DNA from 3 places in the Anaerobacillus sp. 63XJN7_5_ISO-PGPR-S23-430 genome. Region 2 is predicted to be linked to each of the others. Evidence: riboswitches for the same ligand, from Rfam matches in the RefSeq annotation. Region 2 holds a riboswitch; each other region holds the start of a gene.
The links. Region 2 has a riboswitch for S-adenosylmethionine ahead of AC0VYJ_RS13535 (sulfite oxidase-like oxidoreductase). Riboswitches for the same ligand answer to the same signal wherever they lie in the genome.
Positions count from the first base shown of each region.

Region 1 (6,370 bases), 780 kb from region 2:
AGAGACTTAAATCACGGCCTTCCTTTTGGCGCTCCAATGAAAATTTGGGCTGGCGACTATCCCGATTGCAAAGGCGCAGATATTGTCGTGATCGCAGCGGGCGCAAATCAGGCACCAGGTGAAACACGCTTAGACCTTATTGATAAAAACACTGCGATCTTTAAAACAATCGTTTCAAGCGTTATGGAAAGTGGATTTGATGGTATTTTTATCGTTGCAACGAATCCTGTAGATGTGCTTACTTATGCGACTTGGAAGTTCTCAGGCTTGCCTAAAGAACGGGTTATCGGCTCAGGTACGATTCTCGATACGGCTCGATTCCGTTATTTACTGAGCGACTATTTTAATGTAGATTCTAGAAATGTACATGGCTATATTCTCGGGGAACATGGTGATACTGAACTTCCTGTCTGGAGTCATGCTACAATCGGTAGTCGACCAATCATGTCTCTTATTAAAGATAAACCAGAGGCTAAAGAAGATCTTGATGCGCTTTTCGTCAATGTTCGCGATGCGGCTTATCATATCATTAATCGTAAGGGAGCAACATACTACGGTATCGCAATGGGCCTCGTACGGTTAACAAGAGCAATTATTCGAAATGAAAACTCTATTCTTACCATCTCTACGTTACTTGAAGGCGAATATGGTTTAGATGATTTGTATATTGGCGTACCCGCGATTGTAAATAACAACGGCATTCGTGAAATTATTGAACTTGACCTTGATCAAACCGAGCTAGACCAATTGCACCATTCTGCAAAAACGTTAAAAGAAGCGATGAAGCCAGTTTTCCAACATTAAAATAATTAAAAAAAGGTCCTCCGTCGTTTTGGCGGAGAACCTTTTTTTCTTTCTTATTCGTCTACTGGTACAACAGCGCCATCGTATTCTTCTTCAATAAAACTCTGAATTTCATCAGAATGAAGAACTTCTACTAACGCCTTGATCGCTTCATTGTCTTCGTCACCTTTGTTTACTGTAATCACATTCACATATGGTGAGTCTGAATCTTCAAGTGCGATGGCATCTTCTTGAGGATTAAGTCCTGCATCAATCGCATAGTTTGTATTGATCATCACTGCATCACCTTCACCTTGCTGGTAAATCTGCGGAAGCAGTGAAGCCTCAACATCTGTTTTGAAATCAATATTCTTAGGGTTTTCAGCAATATCTTCAACCGTTGCATCTGAAGCCTTTACGCCTTCTTTTAATGTGATAAGACCCTGTGCTTCAAGTAATGAGAGCATACGTCCATGGTCAGAAACAGAGTTACTCATTATGATCTGAGCACCATCAGGAAGCTCATCTAAGCTCTTGTAATCCTGAGAGTAAACACCGATTGGCTCGATATGAATGCCTCCAGCATTCACGAAGTCATAATTATCGTTTTCTTCCATTTGCAAGTCCATATAAGGAATTGTTTGGAAATAGTTTGCATCTAATTCACCATTTGCAAGCGTCTTATTAGGTAGAATATAATCCTGGAATGTTTTAATTTCAAGCTCTATTCCTTTTTCCTCTAACATCGGCTTAGCTTCTTCAAGAATTTCAGCATGGGGGATGTTTGAGGCACCTACTACGATTTTCTTCGAATCTTCACCGTCACCAGAACCTTCGCTGCTTCCGCCATTATTCCCACACGCAGCAAGCACTGCAAGAGCAAGAACTACGATTAGCGATAAAAACTTTTTCATCATAATCTCTCCTTTTCTCCTCATTATCTTTTGTCTATTACTCGTGTTGCAATGTCTCCACAAACCTGAAGAATCGCAACAATTACTAATATCAATACTGTTGCAACAAGTGTCACATCAGGATTATTCCTTTGGAAACCTTCAAGATAAGCTAGGTTTCCGAGACCCCCTGCGCCTACAACACCAGCCATAGCGGTGTAGCTTACAAGAGCTATCGCCGTCACAGTAATCCCTGAAATAAGGGCTGGCATTGCTTCTGGTAGAAGCACTTTAAAAATAATCGAACCATTGGATGCTCCCATTGACTGAGAAGCTTCAATGACCCCTTTATCTACTTCACGTAAAGCAATTTCAACCATCCTCGCATAAAATGGCGCTGCTCCTGCAATAAGGGCTGGAAGGGCAGCATTAGCACCTAGCATCGTCCCTATAATGTAAACCGAAAGAGGGATCAGCAAGATAATCAAAATGATAAATGGTATGGAGCGAAATAAGTTCACGACTCCGGCAATAATACTATTCACAAATTTGTTTTCCCATATGTTCCCTCTACCTGTTAGAAACAACAATAAACCAAGGAGGATTCCGAGAATAAACGTTGCCAGAACCGAAATTGCCGTCATGTACGCTGTTTGTAGAGTGGCTTCCCACATAGATTCCCACCTGACGTTAGGAAATAACGATTCAGTCATTCGTAATCACCTCCGCTTTAACACCTTGGGCCTGCACATAATTCAAGGCCTTTTCTACCACAGCCGGTTCCCCTTTAAGGAACACAGAAAGTTTTCCATAAGGACCATCCTGTGTATGAGAAATCTTCCCTTGAATAATGTTGACTTCCACATCAAATTCACGAATCAACTCTGTCACAAGTGGTGAACCTGTTTTTCCTTTCACAAAGGTAAACTGAACAAGTTCTCCATCCTGACTCGTTGCCAGATGTGCAATCGATTCCTTCATTTCTTCAGGCTCGCTTAGCTGATTAACAAAGTCTTTCGTAATCTCTTCCTGCGGATGGTGGAAAACTTCAAGGACAGAACCATTCTCCACTACTCGTCCATTCTCCATAACGGCTACACGATGGCAAATTTTGCGTATGACGTGCATTTCATGCGTGATGAGGACAATCGTTAGGCCAAGTTTCTGATTAATTTCAGTCAGAAGTTCTAGAATGCTATCCGTCGTTTTAGGATCTAAAGCAGAAGTAGCTTCATCACAAAGCAAAACCTTTGGATTGTTAGCAAGTGCTCTCGCAATACCCACTCGCTGCTTTTGTCCACCACTTAGCTGTGAAGGATAAGCTCCTTCCCTACCTTCGAGTCCAACAAGGTTAATTAATTCATCAACACGCTTCATTCTCTTTTCTTTCGGAACACCTGATATTTCAAGAGGAAAGGCGATGTTATCACGTACCGTTCTTGACCAGAGAATATTAAAATGCTGGAAAATCATACCGATTTCCTGTCTTGCTGCACGAAGATCTTTCCCATTAAGAGAAGATAGATTATTACCAGCTACTGTGACTGTCCCATCAGTAGGTCTCTCAAGAAGGTTAAGCATTCGAATTAGCGTACTTTTCCCAGCACCACTGTAGCCAATAACACCAAATATTTCGCCTTTTTTGACTTCAAGGTTAACATCCTTAACGGCTTCCACCTTCCCGGATTTCGAAAAGAAGGTCTTATTAATGCCTTTAAGCTCAATCACATGTCTCACATCCTTTATGCATTTGCATGATCAGCTACCTGAAAAAGGACTTCAGTCCCATGCCTTTGTTCTTTATTTCTGTGCACTTAGAAGCCTAATTCGCTTATCACTTTGTATAGTAAAGTAAAAAAATGCCCTTCTGCTTTGAGCAGAAAGGCATTTGATAAATCGATGTCTTCCTCTCATTTCTCAAAGCAATCGCTTTGCAGGAATTGGCACCTTTTCAAACGAGTCGTTTGACGGTTGCCGGGCTTCATAGGGCCAGTCCCTCCACCTCTCTGAATAAGAGATATATAGTTGTTATTACTTTACTGTGGTTAAGTGCTAAATGAATTCTAGCATGGTACTTTATGAGTGTCAATTACTGAGCAAAAAGTCGGAATAATCTAAAATATATACTTTGAATCCCATTAGAAAACCATCAGCTTATTCGCCTGATGGTTTTCGCTCGTTGAGAAAGTTGTTTATAAAGGGAGATTTTCGCAAGATCCGCATTCCCTCCACTAACAACAACACCAATTCTCTTACCTTCTAAACGATTTGACTTGCATAAGACAGCAGCTATCGATGCAGCACCCGCACCTTCTACAAGCGTTTTGTGTCTCTCAAGCATAAAGACAATCGCTGCAGCAATTTCTTCTTCTGACACGGTTAGCATATCATCAACAAGCTCTTCAATAATTGGAAAAGTTAATTTTCCAGCTTCTTTCACAGAAATACCGTCTGCAATCGATTGGACAGATTGAAGGACAAGAGGACCAGTACCTTTAAATCGATTCCATGTCGCAGATGCTTCAGAAGCCTGGACTCCGATGATTTTCACGTGAGGAAAGAACGACTTAATCGCCATCGCCATTCCAGCTAACAATCCTCCACCTCCAACAGGCACGAGAATCGTATCTAAGTCAGGACATTGTTGCATCATTTCGAGTGCAACCGTTCCCTGTCCTGCCATTACTTCAGGATCATCGAAAGCATGAACGAATGTGGCCCCTTTCTCAACACGCTCACGATCCGCTCCACTAAACGCTTCGTTATACGATTCTCCTTCAAGAACAACCTCTGCTCCATAAGATCGCGTCGCATCAATTTTGCTTGTCGGTGTATGGACGGGCATATAAATCTTAGCTTTAATTCCACGCTCTCTAGCAGAAAGCGCCACTCCCTGAGCATGGTTTCCAGCCGATGCAGCAACAATCCCTCGCGCTGCCTCAATATCCGTTAGCGACGCAACTTTGTTATAGGCACCTCGAAGTTTGAAGGAACCCGTTCGTTGAAGGTTTTCCATCTTCATGAAGACATCTTTATTTGTATAATCATTAAGCGTTGTCGACTGCTGAAGCGGGGTCCTGTGGACGGCTTCCAGCAAATTCTCCATTGCTTTTACGACATGAACGTTATATTTCTCCTGGTAATTCCCAACGTCATTCACTCTCCTACAAGTTGTTTTTCTTCATATAATTTAATTTTATCTTCGAGAGATAAAGTTCGAGATACTTCATCCCATCCATTTAACAGCATTTCTTTCCAATAAGGATCGATCTCGAACGACGCATTTAGTCCTTCTCCATCAATTACTTGCTGTTTACTTAGCTCTACGCTAAGTTCGTATCCATCCTTTGCTTTTTGAAAAAGCTCCGAGATCGTTTCTTGATCAAGAGCGATAGGAAGTATACCGTTTTTTACACAGTTGTTATAAAAGATATCAGCAAAGCTTGTCGCAATGACAATTCGAAACCCATAATCTAGAAGGGCCCATGGAGCATGTTCTCTTGATGAACCACACCCAAAGTTTTTACCCGACACTAGAATAGAAGCATGCTGGTATTGTTGTTCGTTCAAATTAAAATCTTCACGCGGTTGACCATCATCATCAAACCGCCAATTGTAAAAAAGAAACTGACCAAAGCCTTGCCGTTCAATTCTCTTTAAAAACTGCTTCGGAATAATTTGATCTGTATCTACGTTAACCTGCTCAAGGGGATAAACGATCCCTTTGTATTTATTAATCGGTTCCAGGACGTCTCACTCCTTTTACACTACAAGAGGTTTTATTTTTCTAGCGTCTGTAAATCGGCCTTCAATGGCAGCAGCTGCAGCCATAGCTGGGCTGACAAGATGTGTTCTAGCGCCATTCCCCTGACGCCCTTCAAAATTACGGTTAGATGTAGACGCGCAGCGCTCGCCTGGTGGAACAATGTCATCATTCATCGCAAGACACATGCTACATCCTGCTTCTCGCCACTCAAACCCAGCTTCTTTAAAGATCGTATCTAACCCTTCTGCTTCAGCTGCATCCTTCACTGATTTAGATCCAGGTACTACGAGAGCTGTCACACCTTCATGAACTTTTCGACCACGAACAATATCAGCAGCTGAGCGCAGATCACTTAATCGTGAATTCGTACAAGATCCGATGAAAACATATTGAATATCTATATTCTGAATAGGCGTTCCCGGTTTAAGATCCATATAGGCAAGTGCTTGCTTAATTGCTTTTTGGTCACCTGGATCTGCATAATCCTCAGGGAAAGGAACGCGAGCATAAACAGAAGACCCCATTGAAGGATTCGTCCCCCATGTTACTTGTGGCTCGATTTCGTCAGCTCCAATTTCGAGCACTTCATCATACGTTGCCCCTGGATCAGATGCGAGCTCTTTCCACTCAGCAACAGCTCGATCAAAATCTTCTGGAACATGTCTTTTTCCTTTTAAATAGGAAAAGGTAGTCTCATCTGGGCTAATAAGCCCTGCTTTTGCGCCAGCTTCAATTGACATGTTACAAACAGTCATACGTTCTTCCATTGTCATATTTCGAATCGCTTCGCCTGTGTACTCCACAACCGCGCCAGTACCTGCATTAACACCAAATTTAGCAATAACAGCAAGAATTAAATCTTTAGCGGTCACCCCAGAACCAAGGCGTCCGTTCACACGTATTTCAATTGTTTTGGGTCTTGATTGCC
Region 1 is NZ_CM149686.1:3,338,014-3,344,383, forward strand. It holds gene AC0VYJ_RS17445 (L-lactate dehydrogenase) at 1-804, shown strand, start outside; gene AC0VYJ_RS17450 (MetQ/NlpA family ABC transporter substrate-binding protein) at 858-1,697, opposite strand; gene AC0VYJ_RS17455 (methionine ABC transporter permease) at 1,721-2,389, opposite strand; gene AC0VYJ_RS17460 (methionine ABC transporter ATP-binding protein) at 2,382-3,404, opposite strand; SAM riboswitch class I at 3,584-3,693, opposite strand; gene ilvA (threonine ammonia-lyase) at 3,826-4,836, opposite strand; gene leuD (3-isopropylmalate dehydratase small subunit) at 4,833-5,423, opposite strand; gene leuC (3-isopropylmalate dehydratase large subunit) at 5,439-6,370, opposite strand, start outside.
Region 1: linked by a shared signal. The riboswitch ahead of AC0VYJ_RS17460 (methionine ABC transporter ATP-binding protein) and the one ahead of AC0VYJ_RS13535 (sulfite oxidase-like oxidoreductase) in region 2 are both predicted to bind S-adenosylmethionine.

Region 2 (6,370 bases):
CCCTACAAGTAGCAATGTAACCGCAATCGCAGGTAATAAATATAAACGTAATTTCCACTTATTGCTCAATAACCCGATTCGCCCATTCATTATTAATCCACTCCGTGTAACCTGTATCTAAGTCTGGTAGCTTATATTCATTTAAAACCTCTGTGGAAAGTACGCTTTCTCCCCGGTCAAGATTACCAATAATCTTCTGATCCTCTTCACTCAATTTATCGAAATTTAATACCGTACCTTCCCCCCACATTGTAGGATCCATTTTAGCTATTTGAGCTTCTGGCGATTCAAGAAAATCAATAACTGTCATAGCTCCCTCTGGATTCGGACTATTAAATGGAATACTGAGATAGTGTGTATTTGAAACCGATCCAGGATCTTTTAGAACAAATGACTTCGTGCTTTCAGGAAACGTCCCATTTTCAATTAAACTTCCTGCTCTTGCTTCGTTAAAGCCCATAGTCATTAGGATTTCCCCCTGACTATAAAGCGTATCAAGTTTAGTCAATGATTCAGGATAAGTTTCACCATTACGCCAAAGATCAGACTTTATATCATCAAGATAGTTCCACACGTATTCTTCGGAATCTTTAATAATTTCTTTATTAAATTCCTTTGCCAGAAGACCCGACTCTTCGCCTGCACCTTTTATGAGTAGGTGCTTCACGAACGTATTACCAGTAAAATCCGAAACGTTAGGATACGTAAACTTCCCAGGATTATCGTGAATCCACTGCTTTAACTCCTCAAGTGTACTTGGAGGTGTATCGATCTTGCTCGAATCGTAATGAAAAACATATTGAACATTTCCCCACGGAGCTTCTAATCCATCAATTTCCGTCCCTTGATCATATTCAGCATTCTGATCCTTTGATCCAATGTATTCTTGAAAATGAGGCAGCTTCTTTGAGAAAGAACCTAGTAATAAATCAGCATTCTTAGCATTTTTGAAGTTTGCGCCATTGATCCATATGACATCAATTGTACCTTTGTTTTTATTTGCTTTTTTCTCTGTTAAAAGTTTTTGCATAAATTCTTCGGTATTCATCGGCTGACGATTAAGCGTAATATCATACTCCTCTTTTAATCTTGGTGCTGCCCATTCATCAATGTACTGATTAATGCCTTCATCTCCTCCCCACATAAAGAGATTTACCTCTGTTCCATTAGAAGAGGATACGATTTCATCCCACTCCTTTGATAACACCTCTGTTTTACCAGTTTCATTGGTTTCACTATTCCCACATGCAACAATAAAAAGTAGCGTTGCGAAAATAAATGTAAACTTTCGCTTCATCTAATTTCCCCCTCATATAAACTATCCTAGCAACTGAAAGACATATTTGACGAACTTGATTGTGTTTCATAGTCAGGCATCATCTATTTTCCCATTATCAGTATACCTTTTTTATAAACAAGATGCTGTAACGCTCCTTACATCTCAAACTTTATTAAAACCATTTCCTATAGCGTAAGTACGACAAGTTCATTGTCCTTTTCACGAAGAAAAGCAATAGCCACTTTGGCTATTGCTTTTCTAGCGGGTATGTTAGGCTACCCTATCATCTATTCCCTTAGCTTTTCTGCATTTTTCTACGAACAATTACGCCAGTTGCAGCCATAGTTGCAAGAATGGCTGCAACAATCCATTCGATTGGCATTTGCTGTTCAGCTGTACCACCCATACCTGTTTTAGGCATATCAGTTGGCATAGCTTCCATAGCGAATTTGTCCGGGAATTGGTTTACGAAAGCACCAGAAAGTCCCTTTGCCGGCTTATACATATGAGCATAAGCTTCACGAACCGAATCATAAGCTGCATCGTAGTCTTCCGTAGTGTAGCTATCAAACGCAGATATTAATTGATTCACATGCATTTGTAAACCTTCAGATAATGGTCCCGCTTCTAATCTACCTTCAGTTGCTGTTTCAAGAAAACTTGAGAAGTCTGCACGATAGTCTTCCAGCGCTTTTAGTGCTTTTTCTTGAGCAGCTTCATCTTCAGCTCCTGTCGCTTGAACATATTCTACAAAGTTACCGATATGTCCAGACCACATTTCTTTAAATTGATTTCCTGCTTCTTCACCATATACAGAAGTTATCGCAGCAGCTAGATCATCCGTATTCTCGCTTAGTGCAGCTGCAGATGCATCAAAGTCTTCTGATCCGTCGATTCCGTTCTGCATTGTCATCATTGCAAGACCAGCATGTTCAGATAATAAATGACCTAATGTTGCACGAAGATCAGATGCTGGTGTTACGGCTTTTGTGTTCTCGAACTTGTCTGGGAACTGATCAGTAATGGCACCAGAGAATCCTTTAGCCACCATTTGCATGTGAGCAATCGCTTCACGTTCTTTCTCGTAAGCCATCTCATAATCACCTGCTACATAGCTATCAAATGAACCAATCAACTGATTAATGTGAGCTTGAAGTCCTTCAGACAATGTTTCAGCTTGAAGTCGTTCTCCTGTTGCATTTTCCAAGAAATTAGAGAAATCTTCTTTATAACCATCTAAGCTATCTAAAGCTTTTTGTTTTGCATCTTCATCTTCATTACCTGTTGCTTTCACATAGTCAACGAAGAAACCGATATGATTGCTCCAAATTTCATTAAATTCAGCTCCTGCTTCTTCACCATAAACGGATGTAATCGCAGCTGTAAGGTCTTCCGTGTTTTCACTTAAGGCACCAGCAGAAGCTTCAAAATCTGCAGAACCTTCAGCTCCTTTTCTCATTGTTTCTACTGCAAGATAAGCATGCTCACTTAGTAAATGGCCAAGATCAGCACGAAGATCAGCACCTGGTGTTTCTACTGTAGGCTTGTCCATTTGCTGGTCGTGGTCAGAGGCAAATGCTCCAGCAGTTGGTATTAAAAGTGAAAAGCTAAGCGGAACAATTAATAGTCCCTTTTTCCAATCGATCACTTTCTTTTTCATATTCTTGTTCGTATTCATTTTCAAATCCACTCCCCTTAATTTTGATTTACACTTAGCTAACGGAGGGAAGATCCATTTAGATCATTCTTTTTTTAAATTCTTCTCTTTTTTTAATTACCAGAGAATAAAAAGTCAGCAAAACCCACACATACTAAGGTTCTGCTGACTTTCAAGTTTTAACTATTTTTTTATAGATATGATGATATTTAGAATGTGATAATAAACTACCTTTTCCTCAATCAATTCTATATGTGTTAATCACGCCCGCTTTTTTAAGAAAAATTAATCAAACTCTTTTTTCTCCCATTCATCTTCTGGTAGTCCCAAATCCTCTCCAGAAAACCTTTCTTCTTTAAATGGATCGGCATGGTTATGAAATCCGTTTTGTTCCCAAAAACCAGGTTTGTCTTCATTGATAAATTCTATACCTCTGATCCATTTAATACTTTTCCAGAAGTAAAGATGCGGTACAACTAACCTGAGAGGCCATCCGTGTTTTGCCGTTAATTTCTCTCCATCGACTGAGTGGGCAAGAATAACATTATCTCTCATTAAGTCAGTGAGGTGAATATTCGTTGTATAGTTATAGTCACCATGTAGCATAACATGGTTCGTTTTCGGTACTATCCCATATGCGTTCATAAAATCCTTAATCAAAACCCCTTCAAAAGTATTATCAAACCTAGACCACCTTGTGACACAGTGAATATCACACTTTACTTTCTTCTGTGGTAAGGCAAGTATGTCGCTATAGGAAATGATCACTTCCTTATCAATTTCTCCAAATACACTTAGGTTCCATGTCGACATCTCATACACAGGTACATCACCTTCATGTAGAATAGGGAACCTTTCTGTAAGTACTTGCCCCGGTGGCAGACGATCACCATACATTTCACTTGCATCTGGAACTTTCATTTTGCGAATACGGTCAGCTTTTTTCAAATCCTTCACAACCCGTCTCTCATTTATTGAATCGTCTAAAAAACTCTTCCTAACTAATAAGGAAGAGTTCGCTTCAGAGCTCTTCCTTATCTCTCAGAGCATAGACTCTGCTGGATTTGGCACCTTGTCTATCAGGTTGCCGGGCATCAAAGGGCCAGTCCCTCCGCCTCTCTCAATAAGGAAATTAAAAAATGTAATTTTGATTCATTCTATCGGTCTATTTAGTATTTTGCAATTATTGTTTTAAACGAGGTTTTTCTTCATTTCAACAAATTGAAATTCTCCCCCATTGGTTTGTTGCATAAACAGATGAGTGATTTGAAATCCAGCCCTTTGATACACTTTTATGGCTCGTTTATTAAATTCAGCTACTGCCATTCCAAAGGAAGTTGGACGATACAATTCAACTGCTTTTTGAAGGCCAGCCTCCAAAAAAGAAAAGCCTTCTCCTTTTCCAACATTATCGGGAGACATTCCTAGACCAATTTCTATATGGTTGTCTTCATGCTCATGAAAACTAAAAAAACCAATAAGATGATCCCTTTGGTAGACGCTCCAATAATTTTCATTGCTGGCTGCATCTTCCCGGAACTCTTTTAGATCTTCAAGATCCTCGTCCATATTATAAAATGAGTATACCCCATCATAGTCCCACGAGATAATTCGCTCGACTTCTTCTTGACTTATTAACTTAAATTGATATACCAATACTCTCCCTCATTTCTGTGTGATTGAAAAGGAAAAGCCCCATGCTGGGAAATGCATGGGGCTCACACTTTATATTTTAAGGGGGGCAGGAACCGGGGAAGTCCCTGCAAAAATAGTGTAGCAAGTTCCAAGGGCATGATGATTGATTATGAGTTGTTTTTCACATTCTTTTAATAAATGAAAAGAAGCTGGACAACTATTTATAAACCATGATCGTTTGAAGTTCTCGAAATCCAATGTCTTTATAAATGTATTTCGCGAAGTTAGAGGAATACACATTCAAACGAATTTCCTCATATCCCTGTTCTTTGAAGTTTTCAATACTCGCTTGAACGAGCTGCTTAGAATACCCTTTCCCACGAAACTTTGGAAAAACAAATACATCATAAATGAACCCATGCTTGCTTTCTGTAAAATAATCCGTGTTTTCTCCAAGTAATACCCAGCCAGCAATTTCCCCTTCGTCGCGATAAATGAGGTGGTAACCACCTCGATCAAGAATGGATGATACAATTTCAAGTGCTTTCTCTTCTTTTACGATACCAGGATTTGTCGTTCCTTCATTAACAGATTGAATGGAATTCGACAAAATAAAATCTCTTTCTTCTATCGTCGCTCGTTCGATCACATAGTTTCCCTCCATCATCAAAATCATTCATTACTCGTTTATTCTTGATGCAAGAACCTTATTCCTCCCATAAGTAAGATGCATATTCTTACCAAATTTATTTTTTTGTTAAAGCATAGACGCATGTATCAGTTAGTTTACTGCCATCAATTGAGACATGGTCGTTTCGTAAAATAGCCTCAAGTTGAAACGATTGTTTCTCGGCAATTCGCCGACTTCGCCAATTTGTCGCATTACAACGAATTTCTAGCCTTCTAGCGTTTAGCTCTGAAAAGGCGTAATCTACAATGCCTTGGACCGCTTCAGACATATAGCCTTGACCAGCGTATCTAGAATCAATCCAATAACCGATTTCAAATTTACGAACGTTCCAATCTATTCGATGTAACCCTGAGGAACCGATAAAATCACCCGTCTGTTTATGGAAGAGTAATAGTCGAAGATCCTCCCGCTTTAAAAACGCTACGTGAGATTCGCGGATATTCGCTTCAACATCTTCTTCCGTTTGATCTATATGTGCGAAAGGCATCCAGGGTTTAAGCTCTTCTAACGAGGCATCAATTGATTGATGAACCGAAGCACCATCCCCAGGTAGTGGAGAACGTATATGTAAACGGTCAGTGCTAAATTTATTTGGTATATCAAGTAAAATGGGTTCCATGGAACTATTCCTCCAACAACACTAAAAGATGTCAGAATTATATCATTAATGAGAAACCTGTCAAGTTATTGGTCTTTTCCGGCCAATGTCCCGCTACCATCTAATTGAAATCGAGAGACGAATTGACGGATCACTTCACGAGGATATGGTTTTCTTGGCCTCTCTTCAGGACTACTTGTACATATTGCTGCTACCTTAGGAATTTCTGCCGTCCTTTATCAATCCTCTCTCGCCTTTTCGATTGTTACCGCGGGGCAGCTTACTTACTTTTCATGGCATATGAAGCTTTTAAAGATAGCGGATTCGCAGCTCCCCCCCCCCTAAGTCAACCTAGCAGACCTTATTTTTCTTTATATCGAAAAGGGATTGTTATGAATATTTTAAATCCAAAAGTCTCTTTATTTTTTCTCGCCCTTCTTCCACAGTTTGTAAACCAGCAGGCGAATTCACCCGCTCTTCAAATGTTAATTTTAGAAGGGGTTTTCATTC
Region 2 is NZ_CM149686.1:2,559,272-2,565,641, forward strand. It holds gene AC0VYJ_RS13520 (ABC transporter permease) at 1-90, opposite strand, end outside; gene AC0VYJ_RS13525 (ABC transporter substrate-binding protein) at 59-1,297, opposite strand; gene AC0VYJ_RS13530 (copper amine oxidase) at 1,575-2,924, opposite strand; gene AC0VYJ_RS13535 (sulfite oxidase-like oxidoreductase) at 3,222-3,884, opposite strand; SAM riboswitch class I at 3,968-4,066, opposite strand; gene AC0VYJ_RS13540 (GNAT family N-acetyltransferase) at 4,128-4,592, opposite strand; gene AC0VYJ_RS13545 (GNAT family N-acetyltransferase) at 4,789-5,220, opposite strand; gene AC0VYJ_RS13550 (GNAT family N-acetyltransferase) at 5,318-5,881, opposite strand; gene AC0VYJ_RS13555 (LysE family translocator) at 6,004-6,370, shown strand, end outside.

Region 3 (6,370 bases), 1.2 Mb from region 2:
AGCTTCTGCTTCTGACTCACTGAAATTCCCCTGTTGTTCTAAGATGTTAACGAGTGCCACGTGAACGTCTTTTGCCATATACTTTTCATCTCCACATACGTAGACGTGCGCACCCTCTTGCAGCCACTCGTATAGTTCTTTACTTCGCTCGAGCATGCGGTGCTGAACATACACTTTCTCTTCTGAATCACGAGAAAACGCCACGTCCATACGAGAAAGCACCCCATCTTTCAACCACTTCTGCCATTCGACTTGATAAAGAAAGTCTGTGACAAAATGCTGTTCACCAAAGAATAGCCACGTTTCTCCACTTGCGCCACTTTCTTCTCGCTCTTGTAAGAATGCCCGGTACGGCGCTACGCCAGTACCTGCGCCTATCATAATGATAGGGGTGTCAGGATGATCCGGAAGTCTAAAGTTTTGATTTCGCTGCACAAATACTGGGAGTGTATCCCCCTCTTGTGAGCGCTCTGCGCATTGGCCAGAGCATACGCCCGTACGAGCTCGACCATGTGCATCATACCTTAGTGCCCCAATTGTGAGATGAACTTCATCTGGATTTGCCTTTGAACTGCTTGCGATCGAATAAAGACGAACCGGAATTTTGCGCAGAACGTTTACAAACTCCTGTGCCGAGACGGTCCACGGTCCGTAGTCCTTCACCAAATCAATTAAATCTCTACCGTAAAGGTATGTTCTTAGTTCTTCGCCTTCCGCTTCAACCATGCGCTTAAGCTCAAAACTTGATGTCAGCTCTGCAATCTTCTTGAGCAATGGCTTTGTGAGACTCGTAATCTCATATGTTTTCGTTAAAGCTTCTTCAAGTGGCTGAACGTCACCCTTTTTGTTCACCATAACCTGTTCTTCTCGCTTCCAGTTCAGTTCATCGATTAGCTGACGGACAAGAGCAGTATCATTCTCCGGGTAAATACCAAGGCTATCACCCGGCTCATAATCAAGGTTCGATCCTTCAAGATCAAGCTCAATGTGCCGTGTTTCTTTATTCGATCCACGTCCATTCAAATTAACATTCTCAAGAATTTCGGCTTTGAATGGATTCGTTCTGGAATACGTCTGATTCGACTCATCAGGTTTTGTTTCAGAAGTCGATTCTCTCGTAGACTGATCTTCTTTCAATACTCCCGTCACGCCTTCGAACCACTCTTCTGCCGGCTCTTCGAAATCAAGATCACAATCTACACGAGGATAGAGCCTTGTTGCACCTAATTCTTCAAAGCGCTTGTCAAAATCTTTCCCGGTTTGGCAGAAAAATTCATAGGAGCTATCACCAAGTGATAAGACTGAGAATCTGAGACCATTTAATTCAGGGGCTCTCTTACTTTGAACAAAGTCATGGAAGCTTAACGCATTATCAGGAGGATCGCCATCTCCGTGGGTGCTTGTAATCAATAATAAATCTTCTACTTTTTTAAGCGACTTTGGCTTAAAATCATCAAGCGATGAAAGGGTAACGTTGTATTTCTCGTTTTCCAATCGCTCAAAGAAAGATTCCGCTAGTGACTGACAATTGCCAGTATGTGAGCCATAGAGAATCGTAAGCTCACGTGTTTTTGCTTCTTGTTTAGAGAATGCTTCTGAAGCAGAAACACCTTGAGCAACCGTCTCAGTAGCTGCCGCAGCTTCAGAGCTACCTGGTACGGAAAGGTATCCGCTCAGCCATATTTTCTGCGTCTCATTTAATGTTGGTAAGAGACGATTTAAAAGCTCCGTTTGTTCTTTGTCAAAAGGGCTATTCACAACCTGTAACTGCAATACAATCCACCTCACAATACTCAAATTTAATTCAATGTAATGAAAGTAGTTTACTCGGAATTAATAGCAAATAAATTCGTCTGCATTCCCCCTAACCCATTCAACACAAAAAACCTCTCTTCTCAAAACATAAGAAGAAAGGTTTGTAAGTACGAAGCCAGTCTTCTTATCTTTCAGGATAAACCTGCTGGATTTGGCACAGTATGAGATGAAGGATCATCTCATCGGTTGCCGAAGCTTCATAGGGCCAGTCCCTCCACCTCTCTTGATAAGAAATGTTGCTATCAAATTGTATATGACAATGATTGGTTCAAATGTTATCTCGAGATCGAATAAAAGTCAATATATTATTAGAAAATTATCATCATTCAATTAACTAAATGCTGCTAACACCAGCAATCTTCATGAAAAATAATCCAAATGATTCAGGTCTTTTATCCCTGCCGTTGTCCCTCTTGTATCCTATTCCGAATGCGCATGAAATCAATCGTATTCGCCATGACAAGAGATAGAATCATAAGAATCATCAACCAACTGGAGTAGTCAAAAGGCAGCACCAACAAGAGAAAAGCTATGAAAGAAAAAACGCAGGAGCGAATGACATGATCTTTAAATGTGACGTTAACTTTTTTCCCACGTTTCCATTTCAACAAGTTCACCGCAATACCAAATATCGATAGAAGCATGCATATGACATACGCCCAGAGTGGAAGGTCGTAATCCACTATAAAAATGGTAGACGATAGAAACAGCGTCAATACCGTATATCGAATCGCAATTTCTTTATGGGTTAGCGAAGCAAAATCCTTCAATACATACCTCCTTTTGACGATGAACGAATTTGGCCATTTTTGAGATACACGGTCCTTATGCAGATGGATAAGCTGGCTTCATCTCATTTGAAATCACCTGAACCCAAGGTCGCTCTCTGTTCCACGTCACTTCTAAAGGGACGCCCATACTTTTACTAAGATGTTCAGCTGTTAACACATCTTTCTTCTTGCCATTCACTGCAATTCGACCATTTTCCATAATCATAGCGTGAGTGAATACGGGACAAATCTCCTCAATATGATGAGTGATATACAATATGGTTGGACCCTCTTCCTCTTTTCCAAGGCGTTCAACCTGAGCTAATAACTGTTCGCGTGAATACAGATCAAGTCCGTTGCACGGTTCATCTAGAATAAGAAGCTTTGGCGAAGACATCAAAGCTCTCGCTATCAGGACTTTCTGCTTCTCACCTTGAGAGCAAATTCGAAAAGGTTTACCGCGTAAATGAGCAATCCCCCATTCCTGCATCATCTTCATCGCTTGCGATTCTTCCTGTTCCGTCACCTGCTCATAAAGTCCAGCTGAGGCAAACTTCCCGCTAATCACAACATCTGTCACTTCCTGCATCGGAGAGATACGCTCAGTGAAAGCGTTGCTCACCCAGCCAATAGATTTTCTAAGTTCACTCAAATCAGTTTTTCCAAGACGATACCCCAATACTTCAACGACGGGATCATAGCGAAGCAGTGGCCAGATAGAGCCGTGAATTAACTGAAGTAGTGTCGTTTTACCTGATCCATTTAATCCGATAATGGCCTGATGCTGGCCTTTCTCTACGGAAAAAGAAATATCGGATAAAATCATCTGTTTCTCACGTGTGTAATAAGCATTTTCCACATGAATGATTGCCATACACCCCACTCCGTTCTTTGAAGAAAGTCATTCCAACTAGCGCTTTTTACATCGTATACCCGTTAGCAAATTCTTGAATCACTTCAAGCTCCTCTTCGCGTGAGTCTCTGCCAACGTTATGCTCATACAACTTTTGCATACGTGTAACATCACCATTGCACTCCTCAGTAATAGAAGCAACAGCACGTAAAAGGTTCACTTCGTTCTTAAAATCCTCCTTAGAGATTGCCTCCCCGTGTGATAAGATGAACCATTCTGCCTCAAAGCTTTCTAACTGATCAAGCAGTCGATTTGTTATGTTAACAGTGTAGTTGACTTTTTCTGAAAAAATATCAGGATAAAAGCAGTCTCCAAGAAAAAGGATTTTCTCTTCCTTCATATAAATCACAACCGAATCAGCCGCGTGATCGCCCCCAACAGGCTGAAGAATACACGTGACACCACCAAGATCAATCTCCATTTTCTCACCAAACGTTACATCTGGTAGCGTAATCGTAATGTCTCGAGAATCCACAAATTCCTTCTTGATCGCATTTGCACAAAATTCAATTTCAGTGCCTTCTTTCACCCGCTCATCCAACTCATCATCAGACCATCCTAATGGAATAAGCTTACTAATTTCCTCTTTCGTCTGATGCGAGGATAAGGAGACAGCATCTCTAAGCGCCGATAGTCCAAAGATATGATCCCAATGCCAATGAGTGAGCGCGACCATGTCCGGTTCCTTGAATCCTTTTTCCGATAGTTCTTTTAGAAAATAACGAGCATGGTCCTCTGAATTCCCAGCATCGATCATCAGAGACTTTCTATCTCCAATCACCATTCCTAGAATCGGTCGGTCCGTTTCGGAAACTGGTGTTTGATAGTAAAAGCGATTGCCAATTTGTTTAATCTGTTGCATTTATTGTCCTCCTTAAAATACAAACCTCGATGAAATTTCTTATTTCCATTTTATCATTTTGAAGTTTTGTATTCGTATTTTTTCTACTACATACAAAAAATAGACACCTCCAAATGGAAGCGTCGTTTAGGAAAGGTGATTTTTTTGCATTGCAGTAGAAATGGAGGTGTTCGTCTTCTCTTAACCAAAGCCATCCACGACGATCTTCACTACCATCGGTCCAAGGATAATGATAAAGAGAGGTGGAAAAATAAAGAGAACCATAGGTATGAGCATTTTCACTGGAGCTTTCATCGCTTGCTCGCGTGCTCGTTCACGTCTCTGTTCACGAATGCGTGCCGTAATATTTTTAATAACTTTTGACATTCCGATTCCAAGATGATCGGCTTGAATAATCGACATCATCACACTTTGAAAATAATCTGAAGGAACACGTTTTTTCAGATTATAAAATGCTTCTCGTCGCGATTTCCCTCGCTTCATCTCATCTAATGCCTGACTAAACTCATCCGCAAGTGGGCCAGACTTTCTTGCACATACATTTTTGATCGCCCCTTCAAGTCCTACGCCTGCTTCAAGAAGTAGACTTACCATATCAAAGAAATCGGACATTTCCATATCGATTATTTTAACGCGCTGCGTTTTTTTCTTCGCTAGGTAAAACAAAGGATATCGATAAAATAAGAAAACAACCCCAAGTGCTAATACAAGTGTCATAGAAGCATTTCCATCCGTCACAGGCACCATAAGCAAGTAAGTTAAGAACCCTCCACCGATGCTGAGAAGAAGTTGAATAAGTCGGAATTCAACTGCCGAACGGTTTCCATATCCAGCCTCATGGAGGAGCATATCTAACTTCTTTCGATCCTTTCTTGCAAATGTTTTACTCACCTGTTCAATACCCATTCCCCAATATTTACGAAGTAGTGGATGGTAAGATCCACTTTCTCTTTTTTCGGTTTTACGTTGAATTTTTTCTTCCTTGCCAAAATAGTGCTCAACGCGAGATTCAAGAGCAAGTTCTTTTCGATAAACGGTTTTAAGAAGGGCAGCAATAAACAATACGAAACAAACCATCGTACAAAGCATAAACAGAATAGCAATCATTGGTTACACCTCAATCCGAACAATCTTTTGAATTAAAAACCATCCGATGAATAGTGAAATCGCCCCTGTTACTAGAAGAAACCAGCCCAATGGATAGGTAAGCATTGGTTCAAGGTATTCAGGACTTACAAAATAGAGGTAGATTCCCATCACAAGAGGGAGAGCAGTAATGATCCAGGATGATAACTTTCCTTGTGCCGTCAGCGTCTTTAGTTCTTCGAGAATCCGGATCCTCCCTCGAATAGTATCTTCCATCGTATCCATAAGCTGCGCCAGGTTCCCACCACTTTTACGTTGTGCGAGAATAGCTTGTATAACAACTTCAAGCTCTTTATTTGGTAAACGTTCTAACAGGCTTTGAAACACGGTTTCCATAGGTATACCCATTCCAATTTCACGAACAGTACGATCAAATTCTGGACCAATCGGATCTGGCATTTCCTTCCCAATGAGTTGCATCGTCTGCACGAAACTAAACCCTGCCCTCATCGAGTTGGACATCGTACCAAGCGCCTCAACAAGCTGATAGGATAGTAGCTTGATTCTCTTCTTTGCTTTAATCGTGATATAGATACCAGGAATAATAAAACCGATCAAAAGCGATAGAATGCTAACAAACCATGGTACACCAAGGACATAGAGCAATCCAGCCACTGCCATCGCACTTAAAATGCGAATAACAAAGAACTCTTCTGCTTTTAATGAACTTCCCGATTGTTCAAGAGATTTCTTTGTTTTTTGGCTAAACTGTATGCCAGAAAATGCTTTTGCAAATGAACCAATCCATTTTCTAAATGTTTCATTCTTTTGCTTTTCCTTAACCTCAGTGACAGCGACGGCCTGTGGGATAAACCTCTTAATACGCTCATTGGTTTTTTTCTTTCTCATAACCCCTTTGGAAAT
Region 3 is NZ_CM149686.1:1,344,530-1,350,899, reverse strand. It holds gene AC0VYJ_RS07380 (assimilatory sulfite reductase (NADPH) flavoprotein subunit) at 1-1,773, opposite strand, end outside; SAM riboswitch class I at 1,937-2,048, opposite strand; gene AC0VYJ_RS07375 (hypothetical protein) at 2,208-2,585, opposite strand; gene AC0VYJ_RS07370 (ABC transporter ATP-binding protein) at 2,641-3,459, opposite strand; gene AC0VYJ_RS07365 (MBL fold metallo-hydrolase) at 3,506-4,360, opposite strand; gene AC0VYJ_RS07360 (type II secretion system F family protein) at 4,541-5,467, opposite strand; gene AC0VYJ_RS07355 (type II secretion system F family protein) at 5,471-6,370, opposite strand, start outside.
Region 3: linked by a shared signal. The riboswitch ahead of AC0VYJ_RS07380 (assimilatory sulfite reductase (NADPH) flavoprotein subunit) and the one ahead of AC0VYJ_RS13535 (sulfite oxidase-like oxidoreductase) in region 2 are both predicted to bind S-adenosylmethionine.